DNA from 4 places in the Clostridium sp. D5 genome. Region 3 is predicted to be linked to each of the others. Evidence: riboswitches for the same ligand, from Rfam matches in the RefSeq annotation. Region 3 holds a riboswitch; each other region holds the start of a gene.
What was found. A riboswitch is a leader RNA that binds a small molecule or an ion and turns the genes downstream of it on or off. The one in region 3 is predicted to bind cobalamin.
Positions count from the first base shown of each region.

Region 1 (8,086 bases), on a different contig from region 3:
CCGTTCTATTTTTACAATGGCGCCGTATTCTTCCTGACTCCGTTCACATCCCGCTTTCTGCTCCGTCTCCTTCAGCCAGTGCAGTACGGTTCTGCTGTCCGTGTGCAGCTGTTTAAAGTCCTCCAGAATCTCCCCGAGAGCCTCCTCGATCTTTTCAATATTCTGGCATTTTATACAGGTCTGTACCTCCTCCGTAAAACGTTGTGCAGACTGCGGCAGTTCCCGTCCCACGGATGGCTGGTTTTCGTAATACAGAATCCCGCCGTCCTCATAAAAATACAGGCGGACGACTTCTCTGGCCTGCTGGTAAGCCTGCCTGAGCCCGTCTGCGCCAAAGCATATCCCGCTCACTCCGATAGCAAATATGTAAGACTCCTGTTTACTGCATGTATAGCATGCCGTAGCCACGCTGGTAAGCCGCTGCTTCATCAGACTGTCTCTGCGCATTTCAGAGAGATCCAGAAAACAGCAGAATACCCCTTCTCCCAGATAGACCGCCTCCACATACCTGCGCTCCTCACCTAAAAGGTCCTCCAGCCTGTCCAGAAGCCGCTGCAGAAACCGCTGGCTGTACTGCTCCATCTCAAGGGATGTGGACCCGCTTTTTAATGCATTCCAGTCCGGTATCACCATATTGACTACCGCACTATTAACGAACCTGCCCTGAATCCCGGCTTCCTTTTGTTTTTCCTCCCGTTCCTGTGCGGTAAAAGAGCCGGACAGCAGACCGTTAAAAAAATGATATTTCAGGGAATGCCGACCCATTTCGATCAGACGCTTTGTATCATCCTCTTTTTCATTTTCACTCAGCCTGTTCATAAGCTGCCCTTCCACATTTTTCAGCATCTCATAAAGGCTTTCTTCGTTGAGAGAATTTTTCAGGACGTATTCGTCCGCCCCCAGCTTCATTGCTTCCTTCACATATTCAAAATCATCGTGGCAGCTGAGCACAATGAGATAGATACTCTGGCTCATCTTCCTCACACGCCGTATCAGTTCAATCCCGTCCATCAGCGGCATGGAAATATCGGTAATCACCACGTCCGGCCGCTCCCGTTCTATCACATCCAGTGCTTCTTCCCCGTCTCTGCAGTCAGCGGTGATCTGGTAGCCTGCCTTCTGCCATGCGCCTAACTGTTTCAGATAACTTCTGACCAAAAAATCGTCGTCCACAATCACTGTCTTATACATCCTAACGCTCCTCTACAGTTCGTATTGATTCCTCTCCTTATATGCCGGCAGATATATGTGGGCTGTTGTCCCCTGTTCACCGCTCGTATAGAGCAGCCTTCCCTCTCTGCCGTAATACAGTTCCAGACGTTCCTTCACGTTTGCTACTCCGATTCCGGAGAGCCCGCTCGTCTTATTCTTAGGCACTGTTAACAGTACTTCGATCTGCTTTTCTGACATACCGCGCCCGTTGTCCCTGACAGACAGATGCAGCGTCCGGCCTTCCACCTCCGCGCCCACAACGATACAGCTGCCGCCCCGTTTCATATCGACACCGTGAAGTATGGCATTTTCCACCAGCGGCTGCAGCAAAAGCCTCGGCAGATAACACCCGGCCGCCTCATCCGGCACCCGATACTCTACTTCAAAACGCTCCTCGTATCTTATCCTCTGCAGGCTGACATAATTCTCCAGAAAATGAATTTCCTCTGCCACCGTCACAAAATTCCCCTTCTTATTGATACTGGCCTGCAGAAGCTCAATGAAGTCCTCGATCAGTCCGCCAATCTCCTGTTCCCCTTTCAGCAGGGCCGCATATTTAATCGAGTTCAGTGTGTTGTACATAAAATGCGGTGTAATCTGGTACTGCAGGGCCTCCAGCTCCGCGTCCTTTTTCAGCATCTCTTCCTTGACCAGCTGTTCAATCAGCGCCTGTATGTGTTCCAGCATGTTGTTGAAATCTTTGGAGAGCAGGCCTATCTCATCCCCCGTGGTGATTTCCACGCACTGGTCCAGATTGCCGTCGCTGATCTGTCCCATCGTCCGTGTCAGCCTGCTCAGCGGCCGGTACATGGCTCCGGTAATAAAATAGGCAATTACAGCCGATATTGCACAGCAGATCAGCAGAATCAGCGCCAGAAAATATCGGATCTGCCTCATATCTCCCAATATCGTGCGCTTCTCCACCTCCATAAAGAAAAGATAACCGGCAAAAGAAGATTTATAGGAAATCTTCAGGCTGGATCCCCCTTTATCATCCTGCACGCCATCCGACAAACGTACGCTGCCATCCCCATATTCGGCGCCCGTCAGTTCCTTATTCCTGGCAGCAACAATCCTGCCCCTTGTATCCAGAATCACAGCGCTGGAATCCGTCCCCTCATTCAGACCGTCCAGATATTTGTAATACAGCACTCTCTCTTCAATGTTCGTCATGATATAGGCTAAAGTATCGCCCTCCTGATTCTTCATTGCCGAGGCAAATGACAGGACAGAGGCAGTTCTTCTCAGCGGATCCTGCAGCATAACCGGCTCCAGGGCGGTCTCAGAAGATGCGGCTATCTGTTTTATTTTTTCATCCGGAATGCCCTTCTCATAGACCGGGTAATCCTCGGATGTGATAATACAGCCATCCCCGGGAAGCACAAGGTATACAGAACCTATATCACTGTATCTTCTGGAATAGACGCGAAGCTGGCCGGCAATTGCTTCCAGCTGATCCGCATTTCCAGAACTCAGGTAGTCTTCTGCCATATCCAGCAGTTCCTCATCACAGGATGCCTCTGCGGTCAGAAGATAAACGCCCTTCAGAAGTTCGTCAAAGCTGTCCCCCATCTGCCGGATACGTGCATATAGATTTTCCCCGTAATTTTCTTCGATCATAGCAGAGGATTTCTCGTAAAATACAATGGTAATCGCCAGTGCGGTGACCAGGGTGATACAGATTGTCGCCACCAGCACTTTGCTTCTGATACTACGGAACATTCTTTATCCCTCCCGCCTTTTTCTTCCATTATACAGTATGGAATACCGGCAGTACAATATCTCTCTCATCTCATTATACCTCTTCTCACGCCTCTTCCCATCTGGCTTAACTTTGGTTAAAGGTGCTTTTTTTTAGCAATTCGCCCAAAATCTAAAAAAAGACCACTCTTTTTCAGAAGCAGCCTTTCTTTTTGGGTCTTATTTTTAGATTCCGCCTAATTTTGAATCTGATATTCCTCCACATTATCCTTTGTTATGATTTCCACATTCAGAATCTTATCCAGAGGAAGGTCCTCGCCGTCCCTCTTCTCTATGATATATTGAATTGTCTCATACCCAATCTCGTACCCTGACTGCGCCGCCAAAGCCTGGATTCCGCCTTCTGCCACGGCCTCCAGCGCATCCTGCTGCGCATCCACTGTCACAAGCACAACCGGATGCTGTTCCATATACTTCATAATTCCCAGCGCTGTCACCGCACTGGTGGCAAAGATCCCCTTCACATCCGGGTGCTCCTCCATAAGACGGGTGATCTCTTTTTCAGACATCTGAAGGTTGCTGTATCCGCTCTCTACAAACGCGACTTCCATGTTTGTATTCTCTTCTATATAATCCGAGAACCCCTTTACCCTGCTGGCATGCCCCGATTGTTCCAGATTCCCCGAAATAATCCCAACTTTTCCATTGCCGCCAAGCGCCTTGGCCATATATTCGGCCAGTCCCCTTCCCGCCTTTTCATTATCAATTCCAATATAGGGAATATCCTGGCTCATAATCCTGGTGTCATAGGAATAAACCGGGATTCCGTTTTCCTTCGCTGCTGCCAGATACGCGTCCGCACCAAAGGACTGAATCGGAGAAACCGCCAGCGCGTCCACGCCCTTCGCGATCAGGTCATCAATCATCTTCTTCTGCAGACTGTCGTCCGTCTCCGAATCCGGTGACAGTGTAATCACTGTGACGCCGTAATCTTTTGCAGCCTTCTCCATTCCAGAATAAACAGACATCCAGTATTCACTGCTTTTGGACTTTGTGACGACACCAATTACATATTCTTCCTTCTCTTTTGACTGCCCGGCACTGCCTGCGCATCCGGACAGCACCAGTACACAAAGTACAGACAGCAGTACTTTCCCCATGTGTTTTCTCAGATTCCCGCCCCCGTACATCCGTACACCTTCTTTCCACTGCTTTACAGAAAACAAGCGTCTGCTTTTAAAAAAAGAGAGGGATCGTCTCGCCTCTCCTAAGATTTCTTAGTTCATTATAATTGTTTCTTCTTCCCCGTGTCAATAGTGCCCCGATTTCTCTTCTATGTTTAATCGGCAGCCACTGGTCTCGCCCCATGCATTTGTGCACGGCTTACGCTGACAAAAATATAACCCCGATAAAATATTGCTGAAAGCGATCATGACTAATCAGATAAATTTAAAAATTAATGTAATATTCAGATAAATCTTTGAAATGCATTGATAATTATAAGCATTTGATATAAAATACTTCTATCAGATTCACTTAATACTATTGATTCTTAATAAAGATTACAATGGTTCAATACGATAGAAGTGCAATTTTACACTTTAGGAAGTCTGGTGAGATTCCAGTACAGTTTTATCCCTACTGTAATGAGTTACGAAAGCTACACAACCACTGGTTGATCCGGGAAGGGCAGCAATTAGGTCTGAACTTTAGTCAGGATACAAGTATTGAATCATTAGAAAGCGTCTGAAGGCATAGAGCAGAGGTTTATTTTTTATGCTCTTAAGAATCAGAAAACCATTTAGTATTGGAATAGGAGGAGGTCAGTAATGGGATTGGAGTTTGTTATTTTATTAGTTGTTATAATAGTAATAGCTTCTCAAATATTGAGAAGAATGTATGAGATAATTTCGCTTTTAAAAGAAATACTGGAAAAGATATGAAAACAATTTATGACATCATGCACTGCGAGAGTAAAGCCATCCTAATGCGGCCGCAGCTGCTTCCACTCATTATTTATCCGGAGGAAAACAAATGAATGAACTAAAAGGTAAAAAATTCGTTGCATCCTACAGCAGCGGAAAAGACAGCACCCTCTCCATCTACAAAGCAATACAGTCCGGCATGATTCCCATGGCCCTGATCATGACCTACAACACGGACCGGGAGCGAAGCTGGTTCCACGGAATCAGCTCCCAAGTCATCCAAAAACTCGAGACATCCATGAACCTCCCCATCACCCTGATCAAAACAAGCGGTGAGGATTACGAAAAAAACTTCGAAAAAGAACTCCTGTCTCAAAAATCAGCCGGAGCAGAAGTCTGCGTCTTCGGCGACATCGACCTGGAAGAACACCTGGCCTGGTGCAGCACCCGCTGCCAAAACGCCGGCCTTCAGCCATCCTTCCCACTCTGGCAGAAAAGCCGCAGACAAGCCGTCCTGGAATTCCTAGAGGCAGGCTTCACCACCCACATAACCGTAGTAGACACCGAAAGAATGTCCCCCGACTACCTGGGCCAGCCTCTGACTCCCGCCCTCATAGCCTCAATGGAAAAAGACAACATAGACGTCTGCGGCGAAAACGGAGAATACCACACCTTCGTAACAGGAGGCCCCCTCTTCAAAACCTCCCTGGGCATAAAATTCTCCGCACCAATTCCCCGCGGCAAATACCTGACCCTGGAAGTCGAATAGCACTCCTTTAATAACAATATTTTTTTATACTCACAAGCCCCCGCTGCACATCCCGCGCCGCCAGCCCCATCCGCCTCCCCCGTCCGTGACTCCCCGTTGAATTTTCACCTGCCGCCCAGAAAAGCCCAGCCCGCTGAAAGTCTGCCGGGGAAGGTACGGCGGGACGCAGCAGGGCATTTTGGCAGCGTAAGAATGCGCTTACACCCTCTTATATCAAAATCGGACTCTTATATGGATGTGATCTGCTTCCGAAGCAGATCACAAGCCGGCCTGAGCCGCGGAATTCATCAGAATTCCACGGTGAATGCCGGTGGTTCCATATAAGAGTCCGATTTTGATATTAGAGGGTGTTAGCAAATGGCCCGCCGCCAAAATGCCCTGCTGCGTCCCGCCGTACCTTCCCCGGCAGACTTTCAGCGGGCGCCCCCTTTCCCAAAGCCTCCCCATGAAAATACATACGCTTAAAAGATCCCATGTTTCACCTGAATCCGGTTCATCTTATCTCCAATCGGCCTGATAGTCAGCATCAGGAATACTACATTGGACACACAGTACGTAATTGTCACCGGCACCGCAGTCGCAAGCGCCCCCAGATACCTGTACCAGTTCCAGCCTCCCTCGAAGCTGAGCACCGTCCAGATATCCATAAGCCCTGAATAAGCGATCCCCGAGAATATACCATATATAATCAGCGGTATACGGTGACGCAGGAGCGCCCGCAGCCCCGGGAATCCGGCGATCATCCCGATGATTCCCCAGGAAAACATCTGAAAAGGTGTCCATGGTCCCTGCCCGAAAAAGATATTGGAAACAACTGCCGATAGTGAGCCTACCAGAAATCCGGATTCAGGCCCCATATAGATTCCGGTCAATACCACGATAGCCGTCACGGGTTTAAAAAAAGGGATCGGACCAAAAATAAATCGGCCCACCACGGAAATTGCTGTCATCACTGCCAGCAGCACCATCCGACGGATACTCCCCTCCCGCTTCTCATAGGCGAGATAAAAGGCACCGCATGCAATCAGTACGATCATCATGGAAACCAGATTGTACTTCCGGTCTGACAACAACCGGATACCCAAAACAATCAAAAAGATCACCCCTGCCGTCAGACAAATCCAGACTGCTGCTCTCTTTTTTGTGTAAGGGAGGGTGTTCTCCAGCAGATTCTCATCTATGTGCTCGGTTGTATCTATACTTTTTATGCTGTCTCTTTCCTGCATGTACGCTTTCCCTCCTTCTGTATCCGCACATTCTGCCTGCACAGTTCAATGACATCCTCGCAGGTCACCGCATTCTCGTATCTCTGTCTGGAAATCCTGTTTGCCGCAGTGGTATAATAATTATTATTGCAGAAAAATTCTTCCGGAGTGTCCACAGATGTAATCTCATGGTCGAAAAACAGTCCGCACCGATCCGATACCCCTGCCGCAAATTCCACATCATGAGTCACCATTAAAATCGAAATTCCCTTCTGCTTCAATTCCTTTAAAAGCTTCTGCAGCTGCATCTTTGACCAGGCATCAATTCCCTTCGTCGGCTCATCCAGAAGCAGGAACCGAGGCTGAAGAAGAAGCACTTTTCCGATCGCCGCCTTCTGCTGCTCACCGCCGCTCAAGTCATAGGGATGCCGGTCCAGCAGATGACCGATTCCCATGAGCTCTGCTGTTTCCTCAATCTTTTCCTTCATCTCGGCCTCGCTGTATCCCATCACATGACGAATTTCATCGTAGTCCTCCCGGACAGTCATCTTAATGAACACGGTCTGCGGATTCTGCGGAAGGGAGGCCAGATTCTTCACATATAATTCCTTACCGCTATATTTATGTATTCTCTTTCCGAATACCTCAATCTTTCCCCTGTATGGTTTATAGGTGCCTGAAATCACACTTAACAGAGTCGTCTTCCCGGATCCGTTGCCGCCCAGAATACTGACGATCTCTCCCTCGTAAACTGCTAGCTCTACTCCGTCCAGCACATCCGGCAGGTCTTTCTCATATCGGAAACACACATCCTTCATGCGCATAGTGATTTTCTTCCCCTGGGTACTGTCCGTTTCGCGGTGCAGCCTATTTATCTCATTCCCATAATATTCTTCCAGAAAGTTCCTGCCGTCCCGCACGGTCAGAGGACATTCTGCATCCCGGGCATCCAGCCCGTGGTATATTCGAAGGGCGCTGGGCAGTCCCAGAAGCATCTTGTGGTCTGCGTTCAGACACTTCAGGTCTCTCCCCGCTTCCCTTGGGGATTCCATCAGAAGCATCTTCCCTTTGTCCATAATAAAAGCCCTGTCCGCCACAGGGAACACTTCTTCAAGACGGTGCTCAGTAAGCAAAATCGTCAGGCCCAGATCTTTATTGATCTTCACCAGTGTATTGATAAAGTCTGAAGCCGCAATGGGATCCAGCTGGCTGGTAGGCTCATCCAGAATCAGAAGCTTGGGCTGCATCGCCATGATCGAGGCCAGATTCAGCAG
Region 1 covers NZ_GL870809.1:1,117,444-1,125,529, reverse strand. The annotation lists gene HMPREF0240_RS04740 (response regulator) at 1-1,191, opposite strand, end outside; gene HMPREF0240_RS04735 (sensor histidine kinase) at 1,204-2,934, opposite strand; gene HMPREF0240_RS04730 (substrate-binding domain-containing protein) at 3,150-4,103, opposite strand; cobalamin riboswitch at 4,472-4,658, shown strand; gene HMPREF0240_RS04725 (diphthine--ammonia ligase) at 4,948-5,607, shown strand; gene HMPREF0240_RS04715 (ECF transporter S component) at 6,069-6,833, opposite strand; gene HMPREF0240_RS04710 (ABC transporter ATP-binding protein) at 6,812-8,086, opposite strand, start outside.
Region 1: another riboswitch for cobalamin. It lies ahead of HMPREF0240_RS04725 (diphthine--ammonia ligase); the one in region 3 lies ahead of nikB (nickel ABC transporter permease).

Region 2 (8,086 bases), on a different contig from region 3:
TTTATCTTACTGATTCCGGCACTGATGGATTCCAGTCCTTCCTCTGCGGAAGTATAGCTTATCATCATATTATCTGCACGGAAGATTTCCTTAACTATGGCTTTGAGATTAGCAATCAGTTCTGCCTTTTTCTCTTCAAAGTTTTCTTCTATATCTTTTACAGCCTGATAAAAACCGATACCGTCTGTATCATCCTTGAACTTTGCAAGTGGTGAATCATAGGACAATGCACGGAGCGCAGCTGTAGTATGGCCGGAAGACTGGAAGCTCATCTGCATTCTGGATTTCAGCATAGCCAGAATCTCTTTCAGGCGCTTCTCATCATCTAGTTTGGACTCCATCAGAATTTCGCGCATCATGGCAAGCAATATATCCATCTTAGGATAGAGGGCCTTCCCTTTGATCTCGAATGTGGCACGGAAATCCTTTTCCTTTACTTTTGTAACATCTGCATACAGTTCCAGGGATGTTCCGATCCCTCCGGTGTGGACATTGATCTCATTAAATAATTCCCCGTATCCATAATGATTCGTATCAATCATCCCGAGCACCGCCTGCAGCAGTCCTGCATAAACTAACTTGTCCTCCGGTATACCGGATAAATCAAACATCAGTGCGATGTAGCCGATGCCGTTCGTCTCCACATTGTGATGGATCATTTTAATGCCGTCTATCTCTTTTTCTTCGTTGCAGATCGGTGCAATCTCTTTTGAAATATCTTCCCGGCTCAGTACCGGTATCTTCTCCATGTCCTCTTTCGAGGATTCTGCCTCCTGATACTCGAGCAATTTTTTCGTGTCTTTTATTAAATTATTTATTTCTTCTTCGCTCAAATTGTTTCTATACGCTTCCAGTTTATCGGCTAGTTCTTTATCCTGCCGCGCTGTCCGTCCCCTCTCCGGCTTCACGATTACAACAGAAGCATGCGTATTATCCAGAAGATATGTCTGAATCAGGGATTCAAAGTATCCTGTGCCCGTCTGCTCCTTCAGGAACTCAAACGTTGGAATTGCCTTCATGTGGATAAATGGCTTCTCCTCATCATACAGCCAGCTGTCAAATATCTGAAGGCCATACATGAGTCCTTTCGGATAATTTCCGAAATCAGCTTCCCGGAAACGGAATTCATGATAATTAATTCCGGCTTCCAATGCCTTTTTATCAATGCCCTTTTCTACAATATCCTTCAGTGTGCCTTCAATGATAGACAGGAATTCTTCTTTTTGCTCCAGATTGGCATTCTTTGCAACCACAGAGAAAATAGGCTGATATATGCCATTATCATAGGAGCCCATGATATCTTTGCCGATTCCGGCATCCACAAGCGCTTTTTTCAACGGCGCCCCGGGAGCGGAAAGCAGAGCATAGTCAAGGATCTGGAATGCCAGATACAGCTTTTCATCCATACTGGTGCCAATCACCTTATTATAGGAAAGATAAGTATTATCCTCCTCGCTCTCCTCACTTGAAATTGAATACTCCATCTCAAGTTCCTTCACTTTTTCAAAGGGCTCCTGATATTTAATCTCAGAATCCACTGAAATCTTGTCAAACTTACTCAGATATTCCTTATCCAGCCACAGAAGCTTTTCTTCCATGTCCATATCTCCATACAGATAAATATAGCTGTTAGAAGGATGATAATACTTTCTATGGAAATCCAAAAATTGCTCATATGTCAATTCAGGAATAAAATCCGGATCTCCGCCCGATTCATTTGCATAAGAGGTATCCGGGAAAAGAGAATTCAGGATCACGCGGTCCAGCACACCCTCCGGTGAGGAAAAGGCACCCTTCATCTCATTATAAACCACGCCGTTGTATTCCAGTTTTGAATCCGCATCGTCCAGCTTATAGCTCCATCCCTCCTGGCGGAAGATTTCTTCGTGTTCGTAGATATTTGGATAAAATACTGCATCCATATATACGTGCATCAGATTCTGGAAGTCTTTGTCATTGCAGCTGGCAACCGGGTAAACAGTCTTATCCGGATAGGTCATGGCATTCAAAAATGTGTTCAGTGAACCTTTCACCAGTTCTACAAAAGGATCCTTTACCGGGAAATCCCTGGAACCGCACAGTACGGAATGTTCCATAATATGCGGGACGCCTGTGCTGTCGGACGGCGGGGTGCGGAATCCGATGGAAAACACCTTGTTTTCATCGTCATTTTCCATCAGCAGAACTCGCGCCCCACTCTTTTTATGTCGCAAAAGGCAGCCCTTCGATTTTAAATCTGATAAATCTTCTTCCAGTACCGGTTCATATGCATCTAAGTCAAAAATACTCATAGTACACCTCTCTTTTTATTCGATGTGAACATTATAGCATCTAAATGGGAACAATAAAAGGGGGCGGTTTGCGGGGAGGAAAGTTTTTTGGCTGGGTGTCCGCGAAGCGGCAGTCAGAATGCAAAGCCCGGTGCAGATACACATGCTGCGGGAGAATGCGGGCGCTGCGCTAAGCGGCAGTAATGAGGAAACGGACAGAAACGTATGGCATCGAAAGCATTCACCGTCCAGGCTGATGCCTGGACGGCTCAGGCTTTCTTGAAAACTGATTTGGAGATCAGTTTTCAGCCATTCGTTTCTGTCCGTTTCCTCCTAACTGCCGCTAAGCTCGCTGGGAGCATTCTTCCGCAGCATGTGTATCTGCACCGGGCTTTGCATTCTGACTGCGCTTCGCTGAGTGCATCAGGGCGGGAAACTTGACTCCCGGAGAAGGGGACCGCTGTGGATGATAGGCGGATTGGGTTGAAATTTGATTATTTGTTTTGGCTGGGGAAGATCATGGTTGCTTAGGGCATGGATTTTAATAACGAGAGCAATTACTATATTGAGCTCCTTTTTGTAAAATATGGAGTTTAGTTTTGGTTGATTAGGACAACGTTTATAATTTTGTTTTTATTACTTTTGACCTGCCTGGAATAGGATGTGTTTTTGTCCGGTTTCGTCTGTGTATAGTTTTGCGTGAACACCGTATACTTGGAAAATGGTTTCTTCTGTCAGGACTTCATGGGGCAGGCCGTGTGCTGTTATTTGACCGTCTTTTAGTACGTAAATGTAGCTGCAGTATAATGCTGCTATGTTTAGATCGTGGATTGCAGCTATGACTGTTTTGTTTTGGTCTGATACAAGATTCATTAGTTCTAACTGGTATTTAATGTCCAGGTGGTTTGTGGGTTCATCCAGGATCAGGCATGGGGTGTCCTGGACAAATGCGCGGGCAATTAATACTCTTTGTTTTTCTCCTCCGGACAGGGTGAGGAAGCTCTGGCTGCGTATGGAGTAAAGTCCAATCTTTTTTAGTATTTCTTCCACTTGCTTTTTGTCATTTTGGTCTTCAGATTCCATCATTTTTTTTCTTGCGTGGCGGCCCATCATTACTACTTCTTCTACGGTAAAGTCAAAGCTTGCTTCCTGCTCCTGTATCAGGACTGACAGTTTTTGGGCCATTTCTCTGTTGCTCATGGAAGTTAGATTGTCGCCCATGAGAAAGATTTCGCCCTGCTGTGGTTTTAGGACTTTATAAATATTTTTCAGGAGTGTGGACTTTCCACTTCCATTGGGGCCGATAATACCTACGAATTCTTTCTTTTTTATGTGCATCTCTATCTGGGAAAGGATCTCTCTGTCCCGGACCTGGTAGGAAAGTCCCCTGATTTCTAACATTTCGTACTCATCCCCCTTATTTAAACTCATAATGGCGCACCTTTATCATCCACAGAAATAACGGAGCACCGATGAAGGCGGTCAGTATTCCTACGGGAATTTCTGTCGGAGGATGCAGCATTCTGGCTCCTACATCAACCCAAATCATGAATAAAGCTCCCGTAAGGACGGAAAGCGGTATCAGCTTTTTATGATCCGCTCCTACAATGGAACGAACAATATGAGGTACTACCAGTCCGATGAAACCAATGCAGCCGCTTACTGCAACTGCAGAAGCTGTGAGCAGAGTGGAAACTATAATAAGAATTCTTCTTACAACATTTACGTTTACGCCAAGTGTAATTGCCGAATGCTCTCCCATCAGTAATGCATTTAAAGCCTTAGACAGATACATCATACACAAAAATGCCGGTATAATGAATATTCCCAATAAAAGTAAGTCTTCCCATTCCGCGCTTCCCAACCCTCCCAGCATCCAAAATGTTGCCTCTCTAACTGCCGCATCATTCGGGGCTGTATACACAATATAATTCGTCAAAGCACTGAACAGGGAGGAAACTGCAACTCCAACCAGAATTAAACGAATTGGCGTCACTGTATTTCCTGTTCTTGCCAGGGTATAGACAAAGAGCATCGATACCAGGGCTCCGGCAAAAGCCCCTGCAGATACAGTCAGCCTTCCGCCCCATGGGAGCCAGACTCCGGCAAGCATTGCCAGCACGGCTCCCAGAGATGCCCCGGATGAGATTCCCAGGACATAAGGTTCTGCAAGCGGATTTTTTGTGAATGCCTGCATACAGATTCCAGAAAGCGTAAGTCCCGCTCCCACAAGGCCTCCCAGGAGCACTCTTGGAACCCTTAAAAACCAGACTATATTCTGTGTACTGCTTTTAATATCTTCTATAGAAATCAGATGTTCCAGCCCGACGTATTCGGATATGTTATGCAGCACGATTTTCCAGACGGAAATAAAGTCTATGGTAACCGGCCCTGTTCCGACGGCCAAAACAATAGAAATTATCAGCAGTATACAAAGAATAATTGAACATCTAACGCTGTGGTTCTTTATAGTCATGCAAATATTCTTCATACCTGTACATCACTTTCATTCAAAGCAGTCCGGATGGAAAGCTTTTGCAAATTTTTCTATAGTATCTCCGGTCATTGAACTTGCGAATACCTCACAAAGATTTACCGATATTATTCTGTCATTTACTATTGCCGGCACGGTTGCCAACGCCGGATTTTCTTTCAGTTCGGATATTTTCTGCTCTAAAGAAGTATCACCGTAATTGTTTATAACAATGACTTCAGGTGCACGCTCTACAACTTCTTCCCAGCTTACATTCGCCCATGTCTTATCCATATCGGAGAAAATATTTTTCCCTCCCGCGTGTTCAATCAGTTTTGCAGTAAAATTATTTCCACAGGTATAGGCCCCTCCATCCTGAGCCATATCATAAACAAATACTTTTACAGTTTCCTGATCTTTTACTGCTTTTTCTGCGGCCTCAATCTGAGCCTTCATTTCCTCTACAATTTCGTCTGCTTTCTCTTCAAGATCAAAAATACGTCCCAGGTTATAAAAATCTTCATATACAACATCTACGTCTGCCCCGATCGTATAACCTTCAATAGAAGCAAGTGACATGATATCATAACCGCTTAACGTTTCATGCTCCGTATTATTTTTTTCAGAAAAAGCACTGGAACGCCCGTAAATAAAATCCGGCTCCTGGGCCAGGATTGCCTCTAATGACGGCGCTGTCTCTGAAAGTTCCGGTATCTTCAAATATTCATCATTCCACTCGGGGTTAATTACAGAATTTGTATATGCTCTTCCGATAATTTTGTCCCCCAGCCCCATTGCCATCAATTGATCACCAGCATTTGCATTCGCTGCAATTACTCTTTCCGGCACATGCGTGAATGTCACCTCTATATCATCCTGTGTTGTTAATGTAAAAGGAAATTTCCCCTCTGACCCGGATTTCTCTTCCTGTGCCGGTTTTGCTTTTTCTTCAGTTAATGCTGCAGCGTCTGAAGCATTTTTCCCACAGGCAGTAATACTCAGCCCTAATGCCAGCACCATCATCATACTGATCAGTTTGTTTCTCAATTTCATACTTTTGCTCCTTTTTTAAGTAATTTTTTAAAACTATCCTCATAAAAATTAAACTTCATTCTTTCGATTCTGCTGAAACAATGCAAAATAAAAGACATCTGCCCGTTTTAAGCAAATGTCCAGAATATGTATATACTTTAGATACACACAAATAAAGTTGTCTTAATGATCACAAATAACAACTCCAAATATTCAGACAGGCAGCTTTTAACCGGAAGTTTCCTCTCTCTTTCATTAAACAGGTTTCCTGACTTCCAGATTATCGCTCATGCTGTGCCTTCTCACAAAAATATTGATTCTGCAATGGCATATTACAGCTTTCACTCCCTGGATACAGTGGCCGGACCGTTCAGGCTTTTCACCTGATTCCCTTTTACCTCTTTCGAGCATTTAATGAATATTATGATTCAGTTTTACTAAACAAACATACATTAGTAAAACAAAATTGTCAATAATAGAATTATTTTAGATAAAATAATTACAAATTGTTCTTATATTTTTCGTAACCGTATGATAGTATCATATATCCATACCGCTCCCTAATGCAGAAAAACAGCAAAATGCCCGCCCCGGTGCATGCACACATGCTGCGGGAAAGGCATTCTGACCGTGCTTTGCCTGGAACATCAGGACGAAACACTTGACTTTTGTTTTTTATGCTGTCTTGCCTCGTAGATACCTCTTACAACCAAATTGATGAAGAGGAGGAGCATGCACATGGCTACTGCGGGGGCGGTCTGGCCGGAGCCTTCGAGGCTGACTATGGCCACGGAAGCTATGGGGGCGGTCGGGGTGAACAGGAATACGACCGCGGATACGGTTACCAGTGAGTTTACGAAAAAGTATACCCACATTTCGCAGATTGCCGGTGTACATAAGGGGAGAGTTACCCGGCGCAGGGTTTTGTAGAAGGGGACTGCGAGGGACTCGGATACGGTTTCAAATTCTTTATCCAGCCTTTTCAGGGCGGTTGTGGCGGTGGAAAAGGGGACGGAGTAGAAGTGTATCATGTTTGCCAGTACGATGATCCAGATGGTTCCGTATATGATGTGGAACGGGTTCTGTAATACGTAGCCTTCTATAAATGGGATTTTGAAGGTTGGCGCGTTGAAGAACATGATAAAGCTTAAGCCTACTACGGTCCCTGGTATCGCCAGGGGGGTAATGGAGAGCAGATATGTGATTCTTCTGCTGACCTTGAATTTCTGGTTTTTCTCAATCAGGTATGCTCCCAGGAATGTGACGAATGTTCCCAGAAACGCCGATATGAGTGCTATGAGTATGGAATTTTTGAAAGCGGTGATTCCATTTCCTGAGGATATCTTGCTCAGGTCGTAGTTGGACAGGGTAAATGTCAGGTTGTAGGGCCAGAATTTGATCAGGGATGCAAACAGGGCGACTGCAAAAAACAGCAGCATGGCCAGCGTGATCACGAGACAGAATATGGTTGCTGCCATATCGCTGGGCCTGTGTGGTTTGATCTGGTATGGTATGGATTTCGCACTGATCGCCGCATTCTGCTTCTTGTTTATGATCCGGTCCACTGCAAAGGACAGTATGGCAGGAAACAGCAGGATAATTCCCACGACTGCTCCCATGTTAAAGTTCTGCTGCCCGACTACCTGCTTATAAACGTCTGTTGCCAGCACGTTGTAGTTGCCGCCCACAACCGAGGGAGCGCCAAAGTCGGTAAAGCTGTATGTAAATGCTACAAATATGGCGCTGATGAGGCCATACTTGACGTTCGGTATGGTGATCGTAAACATTTTCCGGATTGCGGAAGTTCCCATGGTCTCGGCCGCCTCATACAGACGGTTGTCTGCGGCGGAAAATGCCACCATCAGGATCGTCGTCGCAACCGGAAAACAGTAGATGCTTTCTGCGATAATAATTCCCACCTTCCCGTATAAAGGTACCTGCAATCCGAGGGCCGTAAAGATTCCTTTATTTCCGAACAGGTAGATCAATGCAATACCCAGAAGCATGGTGGGTGCAAAGATCGGAATCATTCCGATATATCTGAAAAAACCTTTCCACGGCACATTTTTTCTTGACAGAGAATAAGAAAAGAAAAAGGCCAGTGTCACTGATATGAGCGTAGATACGGCTGCAATGAAAAAGGTGTGGGATATGGAATAGACCATGGATTTGCTCTGAAAATATTTTGCAAACTGAGCCAGGCCTGCGAATTCACCGCTTTTGTCCTGAAATGCCTTCAGGAACAGGGTGCACAGGGGAAGAACCAGGAAGAGCACCAGAAAAATCATGACCAGGTAAATCGCGATCCCTC
Region 2 covers NZ_GL870809.1:1,159,469-1,167,554, reverse strand. The annotation lists gene HMPREF0240_RS04910 (insulinase family protein) at 1-2,291, opposite strand, end outside; gene HMPREF0240_RS04900 (ABC transporter ATP-binding protein) at 2,907-3,701, opposite strand; gene HMPREF0240_RS04895 (iron ABC transporter permease) at 3,688-4,761, opposite strand; gene HMPREF0240_RS04890 (ABC transporter substrate-binding protein) at 4,777-5,796, opposite strand; cobalamin riboswitch at 6,016-6,205, opposite strand; gene HMPREF0240_RS04885 (putative 2-aminoethylphosphonate ABC transporter permease subunit) at 6,423-8,086, opposite strand, start outside.
Region 2: another riboswitch for cobalamin. It lies ahead of HMPREF0240_RS04890 (ABC transporter substrate-binding protein); the one in region 3 lies ahead of nikB (nickel ABC transporter permease).

Region 3 (8,086 bases):
TTTAGCTCAGTTGGTTAGAGCAATCGGCTCATAACCGATCGGTCCTGGGTTCGAGTCCCCGAAGGTCCACTACTTTTAAAAATTAAATAAGGCCCAGTGGCTCAGTTGGTTAGAGCGCCGCCCTGTCACGGCGGAGGTCGAGAGTTCGAGTCTCTTCTGGGTCGTTGACATTAGTGGAAAAAAGAGTTATAATTTTCTCTGATGTACAATTAAATATTATGGGATCTTAGCTCAGCTGGGAGAGCATCTGCCTTACAAGCAGAGGGTCATAGGTTCGAGCCCTATAGGTCCCATATATTATGCCGCAGTGGCGGAACTGGCAGACGCCCGGGACTTAAAATCCCGTGGGTAGTGATACCCGTACCGGTTCGATTCCGGTCTGCGGCATTTTTAGAAAAGGTTAAAACATATTGTTTTGACCTTTTTTTAACCAATTTTTTAAAGACTCTGCAATAATGATTAGAGACAATAATGGTATTTGACACATACCGGACGAAGGTATATTATGATTTTGGAAGTTTAATGGAGCGGATTAACAGCATGTGTTAAGTATTTGATATTTTAAAGCATGCCGAATAATGGAAGGAGAGTTTTTGATGTTTGAATGTGCATTTATTTATGTGGCAGAGGCCGTTAGCCCTGAGAAGCAGAGGGCAGTTATCCCGTCAGACACCATCAACATGAATGTAATTGGTGTGAAAGACTATGACCAGGCAGAGATCGTAGCGAAGGAGATGGTAGAAAAAGGCTGTCAGGCCATTGAGTTATGCGCCGGCTTTGGTTATGAAGGTGTTGCCAGAGTAAAAAAGGCGGTGGGCCCGGGAATTGCTGTTGGAGCTGTTAATTTTGATTTCCATCCGGCCTTTGGATTTAAGAGCGGGGATGAAATGTTTCAATAGGCTGAAGTATGGACTTTATTGAAAAACGGGTATATGTGCGAAGCCCTTATTTGTAAAGCTATAGAATTTGTTTTTCACTTTATTAAAGATAAAAAATAGAATATTGAATGTAAATGCCGCCAGTCTCTTTATGTACCTGAGAGCTACTGGCGGTTTATTTTTATCTGCAATTTTATATCAGGAAGAGGGAAATGCGTCCAGAAACTCCATGTAAAGCTGATTGAGCTGGCTTAGCTTCTGCGCGGAAAAACTGTTCAGAACTTTTGCATATCGGACTTCAAGAGCCTTTTCTTCCTTGTGGTGCTGTTTACGTCCTTCGGAAGTAAGGGTAAGCAGCATACTGCGTCGGTCTCTGGGATTAGGCATCTGGCGGATATACCCCTTTTCGGTCAGCTGTGCCAGAATCCGGGTGACTGTTTGTTTCGGGATAAATATATATTCGCTTAAATCACTGGGCCGCAGTCCTTCGGGCTGATACATAAGCAGGTCCAGAATTAAATATTCGGTATCCTTATTATTGCCGAACTGCCGCTGTTCACGGTAGAACAGCTGGTTATGTGTTTTAAAGAGCTGGAAATCATAGTCAATGTTACCGTCTTCCTCTGTATCGGCAGGCTTTACACAATAAATTGAAAACAGGGGATGATTCGTCGAAGCTTTTGAGCTGCCGTGTGGGTTTAATTTTCCGCTGATATTCCTCGTACATTCACAGTGCACAAAGCCTAGATTGCGAAGTGTTGCGATGTCCCATTCCGGACGCTGCACATAGCTGATTGGAAGGAGAGAGGTATAGGCATCGCACTCAGCAAAGATTGCTTTTTCATCTGGTGTGGTTCCAAGATCTTTGAAACCATCTTTTCCGTAATTGGCATCACAGTTAAAGAAGCATCCGCCGGGTTTCAGTACCCGGAATATTTCCATGTAGACGCACCGGGGATCCAGTATAGTCCAGATTGTGCTGCGGCAGATTACCACATCAAAGGAACCGCTTGGAAAATCCAGCTGATGGGCATCCATCTGAAGAAACGTCACAGAAAAACCGGATTCAGCCGCAGCAGACCTGGCCCGTTTGAGCATGTGGCGGGAGATATCAACAGCAGTAACTTTATGGCCCAGAGAGGCACATACAATTGCCATAAAACCAGTGGCAGTACCGATATCCAAAATCTTCAGCGGTTTGTCAGAAACAGGCAGGATGGATTTCATTTCAGACTTCCAGAACTGAAATTCCCGGCCATGTAAATGTTTCTGTCTCATCTGGTCGTAGCTGGTAGCGCGGATATCCCAGTATACGGTTATGCGGTCTTTCAGATTTATATCCATTGGTAATACTCCTTTGATAACATAATTAATAAAACTTGTAATAGTATTAGATTAGCACAGCATACTGAGAAAAACAATCATAAGAAAAATGACAGGCTGTTGACAAGGGGAAAAGTGTATGATAGTATAATGTAGTACCGAATGGGACTAAATAGAAACTTAATATAGTGCAGATAGAATGCCTGCAAGAAAGAATTGCAGTATTGTCGGAAGATATACGTTTTTCCAACAATAGGGAAACAGGTGCAAATCCTGTGCAATGCCGTTGCTGTAAGAGTGGAGCATATTTCAATAAGCCACTGGGAAACCGGGAAGGCGAAAGTATGCGGAGAAGCTCAAGCCAGAATACCGGTTCTAACTGTTATTTTCATGCTGCGAGCCACAGCTAAGAAAATTCTTTTTGCGTTAAAAGCCGTTGTGCTTTTGCGCTTAATTAGTATGGGAAAACCTGAACATTGGAAAAGGATATGTCTGTGGACATGTCCTTTTTTTATTTCATTGGAAATTCCAAATTTGAATGCCAGTTCTGATCTTTTATCAGAAAACAGTCAGGGGAGGTAGTAAAATGCTTCGATATATCATAAAACGCATGGCGGCGCTGATCATTATACTGTTCGGCTTATCTGTACTGACCTTTTGCCTGACCAATGTCCTGCCATCTGATCCGGCACAGCAGATGATGGAAAGTATGGGGGCAGGAAGTGACCCTGAAGCAATCGGTAAGCTGAAAGCGGAATATGGCCTGGACCAGCCTCTGCCTGTTCAGTACCAAAACTGGCTGGCGGGCGTGCTGCACGGGGATTTTGGAAATTCGGTAAAGTATGGGCAGCCGGTCTCGGAAATCCTGGCAAGGAAGCTGCCGAATACGATTAAGCTGGCATGTTCCTCCTTCATACTTATGCTGATGATTGCATTGCCTCTTGGTATTCTCTCTGCGGTTTACCATAATAAAACCGCAGATTATATCATCCGTTTTCTGGCATTCATAGGGGAGGCGATGCCAAGCTTCTGGATTGCACTGATCCTGATCTATTTGTTTGCCGTAAAGCTGCAGGCCCTTCCTGTGGGAGGCTCTGAGAGTATAAAACAGATGATTATGCCTGATATTACGCTGGCGTTTGGCATGGCGGCATCTTATATCCGGCGTATCCGCACGGCCATGCTGGAAGAGATGCATGAGCCCTATATTATGGGAGAACTTTCCAGGGGGATTTCAAAGAGGCGCATTATTCTGCGCCATGTGCTGCCTAATTCGCTTTTGACTATTATTACACTTCTGGGCATGTCGTTTGGAGGACTGCTGGGCGGAACAATGATCGTAGAGACCATTTTCAGCTGGAACGGCATAGGCAGTGCGGCAGTAAATGCTATCACGAACAGGGACTATCAGCTGATACAGGGATATGTTATGTGGATGGGGGTGATTTATGTATGTGTGAATCTGGCAGTGGATATATTTTACCGTTATCTGGATCCCCGGATACGGCTGGGAGGAGCGGCAAAGTGAGAAGAAAGACGAAACGGCAGAAAAGCCGTTATACCAGTTTTTTTATATGTCTTGGACTTGCCGCACTTTTCACCTTTTTTTCTGTCTATGCGGGGCGGTTTGCACCTTACGATCCTCTTGAAACAGACTATGCAAATATGCTTACTGCTCCCTCTGCGGATCATTTGTTCGGAACAGACCAGCTGGGCCGGGATCTGTTCTCGCGAATCTTGTACGGTGGGCAGACCTCTTTGCTGATTGCATATATGGTGACGGCTATTATATCTGTGGTTGGAATACTGCTGGGTATTATCAGCGGTCTTGCAGGCGGCGCGGCCGATAGTATTATTATGCGTCTGGTAGACGTTCTAATGGCATTTCCCGGCAATATCTTCGTGCTGGCTATGATAGCAGTAATGGGAACCGGCATTCAGAATCTGATTATTGCGATGTGCTTTACCGGATGGACAAAGTATACACGGGCCAGCCGGTCGCTGGTACTGTCGATTAAGAATGAAGATTATATTCTTCAGGCCAGACTGGGGGGCGCTTCCACATTCCGGATCATCCGGAAATACATTGTGCCAAATGTGATTCCCACTCTCCTGGTGCTGATCGCGCAGGACATTGGGGGAAAACTCCTGGCAATTGCCGGGCTTTCACTGCTGGGACTTGGATCCAGACCTCCGACACCAGAATGGGGCTTTATGCTTAGTGAAGGGCGCAATTATATGTCTGCGGCTCCATGGCTGCTGTTCTTTCCGGGACTGATCATTTTGATCAATGTTATTATCTTTAACTTACTGGGGGACAGCCTGAGGGATATAATGGATCCCCATTATAAATAACAGGAATAGTACGGGTATCAAATTCAGCAGCAATTCTGCTCTGCAAAGTATTGATGTGCAGCGTGTGCGGATTTGCGGAAGGGATGGCTGCGGAAGTTAAAATTACACATACAAAAAAGCAAAGGAGAAAAGTTATGAAAAACAGAGTAATTGCAGCATTGCTTTGCATGGTTCTATCAGTAGGTCTTGTAGCCTGCGGATCAGGCAAAGAAGATGGAAAAACGGGAGAAACAACAAAAACGGAAAAAGAAGAAACTACAGGAGAGGACTCACATATCAATATGGCTCTCTTTACTTATATCGAGGGCCTGGATCCGGCAGAGGGCTGGGGCGGCTGGAATTTAACCAGATGTGGTGTCGGCGAAACCCTGATTACGGTAAATGAGGATATGGAATTTGTGGGCCAGCTGTCTGATAAGTGGGAGCAGGTGGATGATGTGACTTATCGCGTACATATCCGTCAGGGCGTAAAGTTCAGCAATGGGACAGAGCTGACACCCGAGATTGTGAAAGCGTCTCTTGAACGTTCAATCAAACAGAACTCCAGAGGCGGCGCCCTGAAACTGGCATCGATTGAGGTGGACGGCGAGAACCTGGTCTTTACGACAGAGGAACCATTCAGTGCATTTATTGCAAATCTAACGGAGCCGATGTACTGTATTATTGATACTACGGCAGATCTGGAGCAGGCTGCATCAAACCCGGTCTGCACCGGCCCTTACATGGTGACGGAATATGTATCCGAAGAAAAAATAGAACTGGCTGTTAATGAAAATTACTGGGGAGATGCACCTGTTATTAAAACCATGACAGCATTGAATATTGGTTCCGATACCAAAGTGGAAGCGATTCTGGCCGGAGATATTGACTTGGCACAGGGAGCAGGCAATACAACATTAGGCCAGCTTGCAGACGCAGATAACATAGAGCTGGCAACCGTAACCGGAACGAGAGAAAGCGACATTGTATTTAATTGCGCGGAAGGCAGCCCACTATCCGATGTAAAATTGCGCCAGGCATTATCATATGCAACGGATCGTGAGGTCGTGGCACAGGTTGCAGGAAATGGGTATGCACAGCCTCTGGGCACGGCATTTCCTGAAACGGTAGGCTATGATTCTGATAAAGTAACCGGCCAGTCCTATGACCCGGATAAAGCAGCAGACTTATTGAAAGAGTCCGGATATGAAGACACAGACGGCAATGGGTTCGTAGAGAAAGACGGCGAGGAGCTTGTGCTTACTATTTCTCTGTCAAGTTCCTCGTCAGCAGCAGTATCGGAAGCATTGCAGGATCTGTGGCAGACAGCAGGCGTTCATACAGAGATCGAGATGCTGGAGAATGTAAAGGACAAGCGGGACAGCGGCGATTTTGATGTTATTTTTGATGGATGGCAGACTGTAAATGCAGGAGACGGGCAGTACTATCTGGCATCGCGCTGGCAGACAGGAGGAACTGATAACTATGGAAAATATTCCAGCGAAGAATTTGATGCGGTTATGAAGACGCTGGATGAAGCATTTGAACAGGATGCCCGTGTGGATGCATTTGTGGAGGCGCAGCAGATTCTGGCAAATGACTGCCCTGCACTGTGGCTGTATGCAAATGATAATATAACGCTTATAAATACAGATAAAATAAGCAATGTAACGATGCATCCTATTGATTACTATCTGGTGACACCGGATTGGCAGACTGGGAAATAACAGAGAAGGAAATCAGAAATGGATATTTTGCGGATTGAAAACTGCAGCATCGGCTATGAAACGGGAGGCTATGCGGCAGAGCACGTTTCAATGAATGTAAAACAGGGAGACATTGTCAGCATCGTTGGAGAGAGCGGAAGCGGAAAAACGACGCTGATCCGTGCTGTTATGGGTCTGCTGCCGCCCGGAGGCAGAATCCTGGAAGGAAAAATCTGGTTTCAGGATAAAGAGCTGACGGCTCTGACGGAGGCCGAGCTGCAGGCGATCCGCGGAAAATTAATTGCAATGATTTTTCAGGATCCCGGACTTTCACTGGATCAGGTGAGTCGGATAGAATCCCAGTACAGGGAATCTATCCGTGCCCATAATAAAAGGCTTCCGGGAAAGGTTTGCCGGGATCTGGCGGTGAAGATGTTAAAAGCCATGCATCTGACGGATGTGGACCGGGTACTTCACTCTTATCCGATCGAACTGAGCGGGGGGATGAAGCAGCGTGTCGGCATCGCCATGGGAATGACGGCACAGCCGCTGTTACTGCTGGCAGATGAACCCACCAGCGCATTGGATGTGACCATTCAGGCGCAGGTAGTCAGAGAGATGAAAGAACTGAGGGAAAGGTATGGGACCACGATTATCCTGGTTACTCATAATATGGGTGTGGCCTCTTATCTGTCTGATAAGATTGGCGTAATGAACCGGGGGAATCTTGTGGAATTCGGTACCCGGGATGAGGTGATTTTTCATCCAAAGGAAGCTTATACGAAAAGTCTTTTAGATGCAGTTCCTAAGCTGGGAGGTAAGCGATATGCAAGATAAGGAATCGTTTGTAGAAATTCTCCATTTGAATAAGAGATTTCATACGGGGAAAAAAGTGCTGGCAGCGGTTTCTGATGTAACTTTATCTCTGGACAGAGGAGAATGCCTTGGAATTGTGGGAGAGAGCGGATGCGGAAAAAGTACGCTGATCAGGATGATGATCGGTGCGCTCAGGCCCACCTCCGGCGAGGTGCGTATAGAAGGTATTGATTATTGGACCTTAAAGAAAAGAGAGCAGAGGGCATTTGGCAGGAAAATCCAGATGGTATTTCAGGAACCGATTAGTTCATTCAGCCCCAGAATGAAGATCGGAACTTATTTGATGGAGCCGCGGATCAATTACGACCGCCTGTCCAAAAAGGACGCTGCTAAAGAGGCAGAAGCGCTGTTAAATATGGTAGGTCTGCCGGCAGACTTTATGAGCCGTTACCCCCATGAGCTGTCTGGCGGGCAATTGCAGCGTGTTTCCATAGCCAGAGCTCTTGCCATCCAGCCGGCGCTGCTGATCTGTGATGAGGCAACCGGGGCATTGGACGTGTCCATCCAGAACCAGATTATACAGCTTCTGGTGAAATTGCAGAAAGAAAGGGATGTATCATGTCTGTTCATCGGACATGACCTGGCACTGGTCCGAAGTGTAAGCCAGAGAATTGCGGTTATGTATCTGGGCAGAATCGTGGAAATTCTAAACAGTGAATTGCTGGAACAGGATGCCGCACATCCATATACCCGTGCTTTGCTTGATGCAGTTTTGGATGTATACTGTGATCAGAATGCGAAGCTGCCGATATTAAAGGGCGAGCCTCCAAGTCCTATGAATCTGCCGGAGGGATGTGCATTTGCCAACCGCTGTCCGCTGGCCTGTGAAGTCTGCCATAAAGAAAGGCCCGTTTTAGAAGAAGTGTCAAAAGGCCATTGGGCGGCCTGCCATAATATTATACACGTTCCCTCTTGTCAGCCGTGTTTTCAGATATTGGAATAATTGTTATTCTGAGGAGGAATTTATGT
Region 3 covers NZ_GL870815.1:699-8,784, forward strand. The annotation lists tRNA gene HMPREF0240_RS15355 (tRNA-Ile) at 1-69, shown strand, start outside; tRNA gene HMPREF0240_RS15360 (tRNA-Asp) at 91-164, shown strand; tRNA gene HMPREF0240_RS15365 (tRNA-Val) at 221-293, shown strand; tRNA gene HMPREF0240_RS15370 (tRNA-Leu) at 302-387, shown strand; gene HMPREF0240_RS15375 (DUF6506 family protein) at 597-899, shown strand; gene HMPREF0240_RS15380 (methyltransferase domain-containing protein) at 1,077-2,222, opposite strand; cobalamin riboswitch at 2,404-2,594, shown strand; gene nikB (nickel ABC transporter permease) at 2,788-3,729, shown strand; gene nikC (nickel transporter permease) at 3,726-4,556, shown strand; gene HMPREF0240_RS15400 (ABC transporter substrate-binding protein) at 4,691-6,262, shown strand; gene HMPREF0240_RS15405 (ABC transporter ATP-binding protein) at 6,281-7,078, shown strand; gene HMPREF0240_RS15410 (ABC transporter ATP-binding protein) at 7,068-8,060, shown strand; gene HMPREF0240_RS15415 (sugar-binding domain-containing protein) at 8,083-8,086, shown strand, end outside.

Region 4 (8,086 bases), on a different contig from region 3:
ACTCTGAATAAGGTGCAGGTGAAGAATAACGGAAATATAAAAGAATGGATTGCGGACACACATTACAGAAAGATTGGCGAGAAGGCCTTTAAAAATAATACAAAACTCCGCCGTGTTATTCTGCCTGAAAATGTCGTAGAAGTTGGAGCACAGAGCTTTTACAATACGACGCTGCGGGAAGTCGAGATGAAAGGTACAGTTTTGATTCGCAAGGAAGCCTTTTATAACTGTACAAAGCTGGGTCAGGTAAAACTTCCCGGAACAACTAATTTTATTGGAAGAAGAGCCTTCGCACAGTGCAAAAGTCTGGAGCGGGTAGAGATTGATGACGGCAGTATCTGCAGAGAAGTGAAGGCAGAGGCATTTGCCGGTTGTATTAACCTGAAACATATTGCCCTACCGGCAACGATTGCCAGGATAGAGCGGCAGGCATTTTACAAATGTACAGCCCTTGAGCACATTGATTTGCCGGATGGATTAAGGGAGATTGAGGCAGAGGCTTTTTATCAGAACGCACTGACATCCCTGGAGCTGCCGGAAGGGCTGTTAAAAATTGGAGACAGCGCCTTTTTAAAATGCAACAGGTTAGAATATGCAGCGGTTCCTTCAACGGTAAAAATAATTGAAAAGTGGGCCTTCCATGGATGCAACAGACTGAAGGTGCTTGAGATCGGGCATGATCCTGAAGAAATCGGGGCATGGATCATTAACCGCAGTGCAAAGATCCGATGTAAAAAAGGCGGGGCAGTGGAAAAATACTGCCGGGATTCCGGATTCGAAACAGAGTATATCTAATACAGCATTGCATAATTGAAAGATGAGTGCACTGCTGTACCAGACGAAAGGGATATTTCAGGGGAAACTGCCTGGATCAGGTATAAAATATTATGGTATATGCAAGTCATCTTCTTGAGGATGAAGAAATGAGACAGGTAGTAGAAGAAACTGGGGTTGGGATTGAGAGTATTGAATTCTCTATTTCTGAAAACCTGGACTGCCTGGATGAGAAAATCGCCGGTTACAGAGAACGGTTAAAATATATAGGCGCCGGAAGCCTGACGCTGCATGGTCCATTTCTGGATTTGAATCCAATGACATATGATTCCAGGATAAGGGCGGTGACGAAATCCCGCTTTACACAGACCTATGAGGCTGCCAAAAGACTGGAGGCCAGAAAGATAATTTTCCATACGGGTTTTCTTCCGGGAGTTTATTATCTGACTGGCTGGGCAGATCGAGTGGCCGAGTTCTGGAATGAGTTTATGGAAGGTAAAAGCGGTATCCAGATTCTTATGGAAAATGTATATGACCAGGAAATACCGCCCATGATTGAAGTGGAGCAGAAGGTTGAGTCCCCGGATTTTAAACTGTGCCTGGACATCGGCCATGCGCACTGCTACTCGCCCAGGCCTTTGAGCGAGTGGATTCAGGCATTTGGGAAGCATGCGGGACATGTGCATGTCCACGATAATTGTGGGGACAGGGATGCACACCTGGGATTGGGACGCGGGAATATACCCGTAGATGAGACGCTGGAGTTGCTTAACACATACATGCCGGATGCAGAATATACAATTGAGTGCAGTCAAATGGAAGACGTTCTGATCTCCAGCAGGATGATAAGCAGCTGGCGAAAGAAGCAGAAGGTAAAAATGGCCGGATGAGTGATATCAGAAATTTTTACGCATCTATCTATAAAAATTACCTAAGTTATATCAGAAAACTGGTAAAATGATACAGGACATAAATGATTCATAGTGTTGTGAATATTTTGTGAAAACCGTATGGAAACTATGTGAAAAACAGTGGACTTTTGCTGGGCCATACTTTATAATGAACTACATAGTTTAAACGGAACGTTGTTGTTAGTAATTAATTTAATATTTATATTGCGGTGCATTTCCTGGACAGCTGGGGAATGATAATAGGGAAACCGGTGCGAGGCCGGTACAGTCACCTCTACTGTAACGTGGACGAAGAAACGATTATACCATTGGCATTTATATGCTGAGAAGGTGTTTCGGAGGATGAAGCGAAGTCAGAAGACCTGCCGTGATGATTGTTACGATGTATTTCTGGGATGAAGAAATAGTCCGTTTTGTATACTAAAAATATAATATAGTAAAAAAGATGAGCTCTTCTATCGGAATGATGGAAGAGCTTTTATTTTTAATTATAGCGTATTGAATTGAAACAGACAGTATAGATACGGAGAAAGGATGAACAGAAAAATGCATTTACTTAAAGATAGTTAACGGTCAATGCATGAAACAGAATGCTGGCTGTTTCTATAAAACAATTCAGGCCTATGGCCTAAGAGGAGAAACAGGAGGGATTAAAAAGAATGAAACAAAAGCAAAAAACAAGAAGGGGGTTGTCCTGGTTATTAGCGGTGGTTGTGATGGTGACTACTGTATTTGCAGGAGGAATGCCGGTTCTGGCAGAAGGAACGACAGCGGACACGAATATGTTGTCTGGGATCAGCTTTTCTGATCCAAGCGAAGTGGGCGATCCTGTCAAACTAATATCAGAGGTTGACCCTGAAACAAAAGAATGCACAGTAGGTGTTATTGAAGAGGCGTACGAATTGGGCATATGTGCAGTTCTGAAGGAAGAAGCTGCAGGAGCCACAATCGAGGCTCAGTACCAGAATACTTTTAAGGACAGCGTGACAACAACAATGACCAGTGGTGAAGTACTGGTGTTAGACACATTGCTCGAGTATGGAGAGATCAAAGGCGGAGAGGTTCAAATCACTGTTACATTAGGCGACAAGGTAGAAACATATACAGTACACGTGGTTCGATTAACGCCCCTTATGGAGCTCCAAGTAAGTGATGGAAATATTTCATATTTGACCGGCTTTGCTGAGGACAAAACAGAGTATGAGATTACAGTTCCGGGGGGGACAGAATCAGTTGAAGTTAGCCTGATGGCTATGTACTGGGGCGATATTGATGATAATGTATACACTGTTAATGGTAAGCCTGCTGTATTAGAAGAAGGAGCTTCCTACCCGAAATGCCAGGTTCCGTTAACGGAAGAAAAAACAACAATTGTCGCAAAAGCAGAAAAGCAAGGAACTGTCGGAAAAGCATATACTCTTAATATCATCAAGGATATTAAAAAAGCTGACCTGACCGTTACAACGAACCCTGCAGATGCAACTGTAACCATTACAGACGGTGAGGGAGCGGCAGTTCAGGGAACGGATGGAGTTTACAGTCTGGAAGCCGGAAAAGATTACAACTATAAGATTGAAAGAGAAGGATTTGTAACCCAGACAGGGACGGTTAATCTGACAGAGTCAGAGACCAAAAACTTCACACTGGAGTCTGAGGAAGCACCGCTTCTTCTGAAAGGTGTTGAAGGATATCAGACTCAAAATGTTGAATTTGATGTAACAACAAAAGAGGCAACACTGGTATATGATACATCCACAGCCGTTGAATTAAGAGTCAAGCTGCATGAAGGCACGACAGATAAAGACATGAAGGTCGTTTATACTTATACGGATAGCACAGGCAAGGATGTAAAAGTTGAATCTACGGCAAAAAATCAGTATGAGTCTATGGCAGGTGCGATAAGAGCTGATGGTGAACCAAATGATATTACCATTACTGCTACAAAAGGCGGGGTAACAGAAGTTTATACCGTGCATATAAAACAGCTCACAATTCTGACAGGCCTGCAATTGAATTATGAAAATGGAGATACACTGAAATTTGATCCTGCATTTAATAAATCAACCACAGAGTATAGGACGAAGGTTCTGAGTGATGTGGATGCAGTCAACATTACATTTAAGAATCCGGATACTGGTAATTCAAAGGTAATGGTTAACGGAACAGAAGTGACCGGCACAACCTATAAGATGAATTTGGTTGATGGTGAGAATAAGGCTGTTATTAAAGTGAAAAAAGGGGGAGCAGAGCAAACTTCCTATACCGTCATTGTCGATAGAGTACAGATAGTTGAATTATCCGTGCAGGTGAACCCTAAAGATGCATTGTTTACGATCTATGATGGGGAGAATAAGCGTCTATGGCCGGAGAATGGCAAGTATAGCCTTTTCCCAGGTGACGATTACAGCTATGCAGTTACAAAACTCGGATATGTGGGCCAGTCAGGTATTCTGAATATCAGCCAGTCCGAGACAAAAGAATTTAAACTGGAGAAGGCCGCAGAAATCACGCTTCCGGAGTTGGATGCAGATTATCCGGGCTTCCGTTCCGGCCGTGACAATATGTCAATTGTTGATGCAAAGACTCCCATAACTTCAGATTCCATTGAAGTGAAGTGGGAACGCCAGACAGGTGAATATGTTAAGCCGACCAGCGGAACAACACCGATTATTGTTGACAACAAAGTTTACACACTTTCCGGAAACAAACTTTATGTTCTGGATAAGGAAACAGGAGAGATCCTGAAGACAAGTGAGACAGTAACACCAACCACATTTGGTTTGATGCCTCCTACATACGCTGAGGGAATGCTCTTTGTACCGCTGGGGAATGGAACAATTCAGTGCTTTAATGCAGAAACACTGGAATCCCTTTGGGTTTATGAAGATCCTGCGGGCGGACGGAGTGAGAGTGCGATTCGTTATGACGATGGATATATCTATGTTGGATTCTTTACAACTAAGAAATCAGGTTTCGTTTGTATTTCCGTAACTGATGAAGATCCATCTCAGCAAACGGAAAGAAAGGCAGCAACCTGGAGAGATGAAAACCTTGGCAGCTTCTATTGGGACGGATGCTGGACAAATGAAAACTATGTTATTCTATGTACCAATAATGGAGTATTACATTGTATTGATAAACGAACCGGTGAGATTATGCAGCGGGTAGATTTAGGCGGACAGGTTCGTTGTGATGTTTCTTACTACAATGGAAGAGTCTATGTTTCCAGCCAAAACGGTAATCTCTATTCTTACAACCTGACAAAGGACGGAAAACTTGATGAAGAAAATCTGATTGAACCTTTGAAATTGGGAAGTCAGAGCACAAGTACCCCGGCTATTTACAATAACCGACTGTACGTAGGGATTAATGCAGGAAAGATGTTTGGTGTAGAGGGAAATGCACTCCTGGTAGTGGATATAGATCCTACGACAGGAGCATTGACACCGGCATATGCAGTACCGACAGATGGTTACTGCCAGACTTCTGGTTTGATTGTTACAGGTTATGAAAAAGAAGACGGATATGTATATGTATACTTCCTTGCCAATTCAGCTCATGGTCAGTTATATATGATTAAAGACAAGGCAGGATTGAAGGAAGCAGATCCGGCATCCGGTTTATTCTATACGCCGACTCACGAACAGTATTGTATCGCAAGTGCAGTTGCTGACAGCGATGGCAATCTGTATTTAAAGAATGACTCCGCATGGCAGTTCGTATTAAAGCGTTCAGACGTTTATCTGAAAGAGGTAAATATAGATGGCGGTAACGGAATTATAGACGGTGGGAAACCATTTGACGGTAGTATCAATTCTCACACGATTCAGGTGGATCCCGGAACAGAGAGCTTCAAACTGGATTTGACTGCAAATGAAGGTACAGAAGTTATGATAAATGGAGTGCCCGGAGCAATGCAGGATATCAAGCTTGTTGACGGAAGGGCAGAGGTAGAAGTACAGCTGAAAAAGGGTACTACAGTCAGAACATTTACGTTCCATGTTGTAACAGGACCTGTTTTAAAAGATCTCAGAGTGGACAGTTCTCCGAATGAGGGAATGGCAAGCACCGTCGTTTACACATTAGATCCTGCATTTGATGCAATGACGACTGAGTACACGGTAGGGATTGAGGCTGATAAGGACAATGCCTATATCTGGCCCACGCGTATGAGTTCAAAAGATAAGATGACGATGACTGCCATAAGCGGTATTTCTGGTAAAAACGAAGGTGACGAAATTAAAGGCAGTACGAACTACAAGGGGAATACGTATTTCAATGTGAGATTTGCGGACAACTCAACCATAGGAAAGGTGAAGCTGACAGTAAGTTCGGAGGACGGAACACAGTCTAAGGATTATAACTTTACCGTATATTCCGGAAATGCACTTCCGATCATTACAACCGATGATGGAGCTATCTCAGAACGTACAGATAGCAGTGCAAAGCTTAATTTAACAGCAAATAAAGCAGGAGAGCTGTATTATCTGGTTCAGGCAGCAGACGCGGAAGCACCGGACAGTGCGAAGCTTATGGCAGAGGGAACAAAAGCAGATGCAGTGGAAGGCAAGAACACGATTGAACTGACTGGCCTGCAAAGAAGCGCGCAGAAGCTTTATATGATTCTGAAAGACGCATCAGGTAACGAATCTGCAGTACGTACTCTGGATATTGCATCTGCGATTATAACCGGCGATATGAATAACGATGGAAAATTAACGAATGCGGATGTATCTATGCTGCTGGATAAAGTGACAGCAAGTGAAAACGTGGATCTGGGAACAGGAGACGTTAACGGAGATGGAAAGATAACGAATGCAGATGTATCCATGCTTTTAGATAAGGTAACAGCAGGAAATAACTAAAATGATTTAGAGGGATGATAAGATGAAGGCTGGAATAGCAGAATACAAAAAACAGAAAAAAAGATGGATGGCGGGAATATTGGCTATACTGACTGCTTTTTCAGCCGTTGTCTGGCAGCCATTAAACACGAAAGCGGAGGAAGCCGTTCCTGTGGAAGCCCCCGTTCCTGTGGAAGAACCCGGGGAAACAAGCGTTCCTCTTGAAGGGATTGAGCTTAACAAAAGCGGCCTGGTGATGAAGACAGGAGACCAGAAGAGTCTGACAGCACGTCTGCTTCCGGAAAATACAACTGAGCAGCCGGAAATCATATGGAGTTCAGATGATTCGGAAGTTGCAGTAGTGGAAGGAAACGGAAATGAGGCAATTGTAACAGCAGCAGAAGGCGGCGGAGGCACGGCTGTCATAACGGCAACGGCGGGAGATTTTTCAGCCGAGTGCCTTGTCCTGGTGACCGTGCGGGAGCCGTTGCTTGAGAGTATCATCTTTATGCAGAATAGTTCGGGCAGTAACCGGTATGAACTCACAGAGGGAGTTCCGGGCAGCAATGAGTATACGCTCAGAATTCCGGAGAATACCAATGTGCTATATGCCAGGCCTCAGCTTAGAGATGATGTAATGGGAACGATTACAGCCAGATTCGTGGATTTGAATACCGGGCAGGAAACTGCGGTTGACATGCCGGTGGATGAATCCACGTCTTTGACCAATAATACTACCGGGCGGATTATCAATGCCTATGACACAGAACCAAAAGAGCTTGTACTGGAAGTGACGGCAGAAGACTGGACGGAAATTTATCAGGTTCATATAGTAAGAGGTACCTATCTGGGAGGTTTTAGTCTTACGGATGATAAGGGGGAAGAGATTCCATATACCCCGGTTTTTAAAAAGACCGTTTATGAATATGCCGTGCATGTGCCTTCTACTACCGGACAGATCAGGATCGACCTGTCGCCGGCAGAAGAAACCAGTACAAGCCTGATGGTGAATGGAGAGCCGGCAGAGAATGGCAGTTACATTTTACCGCTGCAGGGCCAGGATACAACGGCAGTTTTGAGTGCCGGAGACGGATTCCAGTCATCGCCTTATGAATACAAACTTTCCGTGTATGTGGATCCGGTCTGCCGCCTGAAGGTGAATCTGGAACCGAAGGATGCGGTATTTGCCATATATGATGCCGGACATGTGAGACTGACCCAAAAAGACGGAGGTTATGAACTGATCAGTGGGGACGAGTATACATATACTGTTTCCGCAGAGGGATATCAGACCCAGAGAGGTGCAATCAAACTAATAGAAGATGAAGAGAGGACTTTCACCCTGCAGAAATCTTCCGGCAGCGGGCTTGAGGAACTGGATGCGCAGTGGGGCGGATACTGGAAAACTGAAAGCAATCAGAACATAGTGGATGCCATGGCACCGGCTGCCCGATTGGAGGCGGAGGTTTCATGGCAAAAGCAGTATGGTGAGAATGCTGATTATGGCAAGAGTGTCAGTGACGGGATTCTTGTAGAGAACTATATCTGCTGCTTTAA
Region 4 covers NZ_GL870809.1:1,089,994-1,098,079, forward strand. The annotation lists gene HMPREF0240_RS04645 (leucine-rich repeat domain-containing protein) at 1-795, shown strand, start outside; gene HMPREF0240_RS04650 (sugar phosphate isomerase/epimerase family protein) at 924-1,664, shown strand; cobalamin riboswitch at 1,876-2,070, shown strand; gene HMPREF0240_RS04655 (cadherin-like beta sandwich domain-containing protein) at 2,345-6,550, shown strand; gene HMPREF0240_RS04660 (cadherin-like beta sandwich domain-containing protein) at 6,573-8,086, shown strand, end outside.
Region 4: another riboswitch for cobalamin. It lies ahead of HMPREF0240_RS04655 (cadherin-like beta sandwich domain-containing protein); the one in region 3 lies ahead of nikB (nickel ABC transporter permease).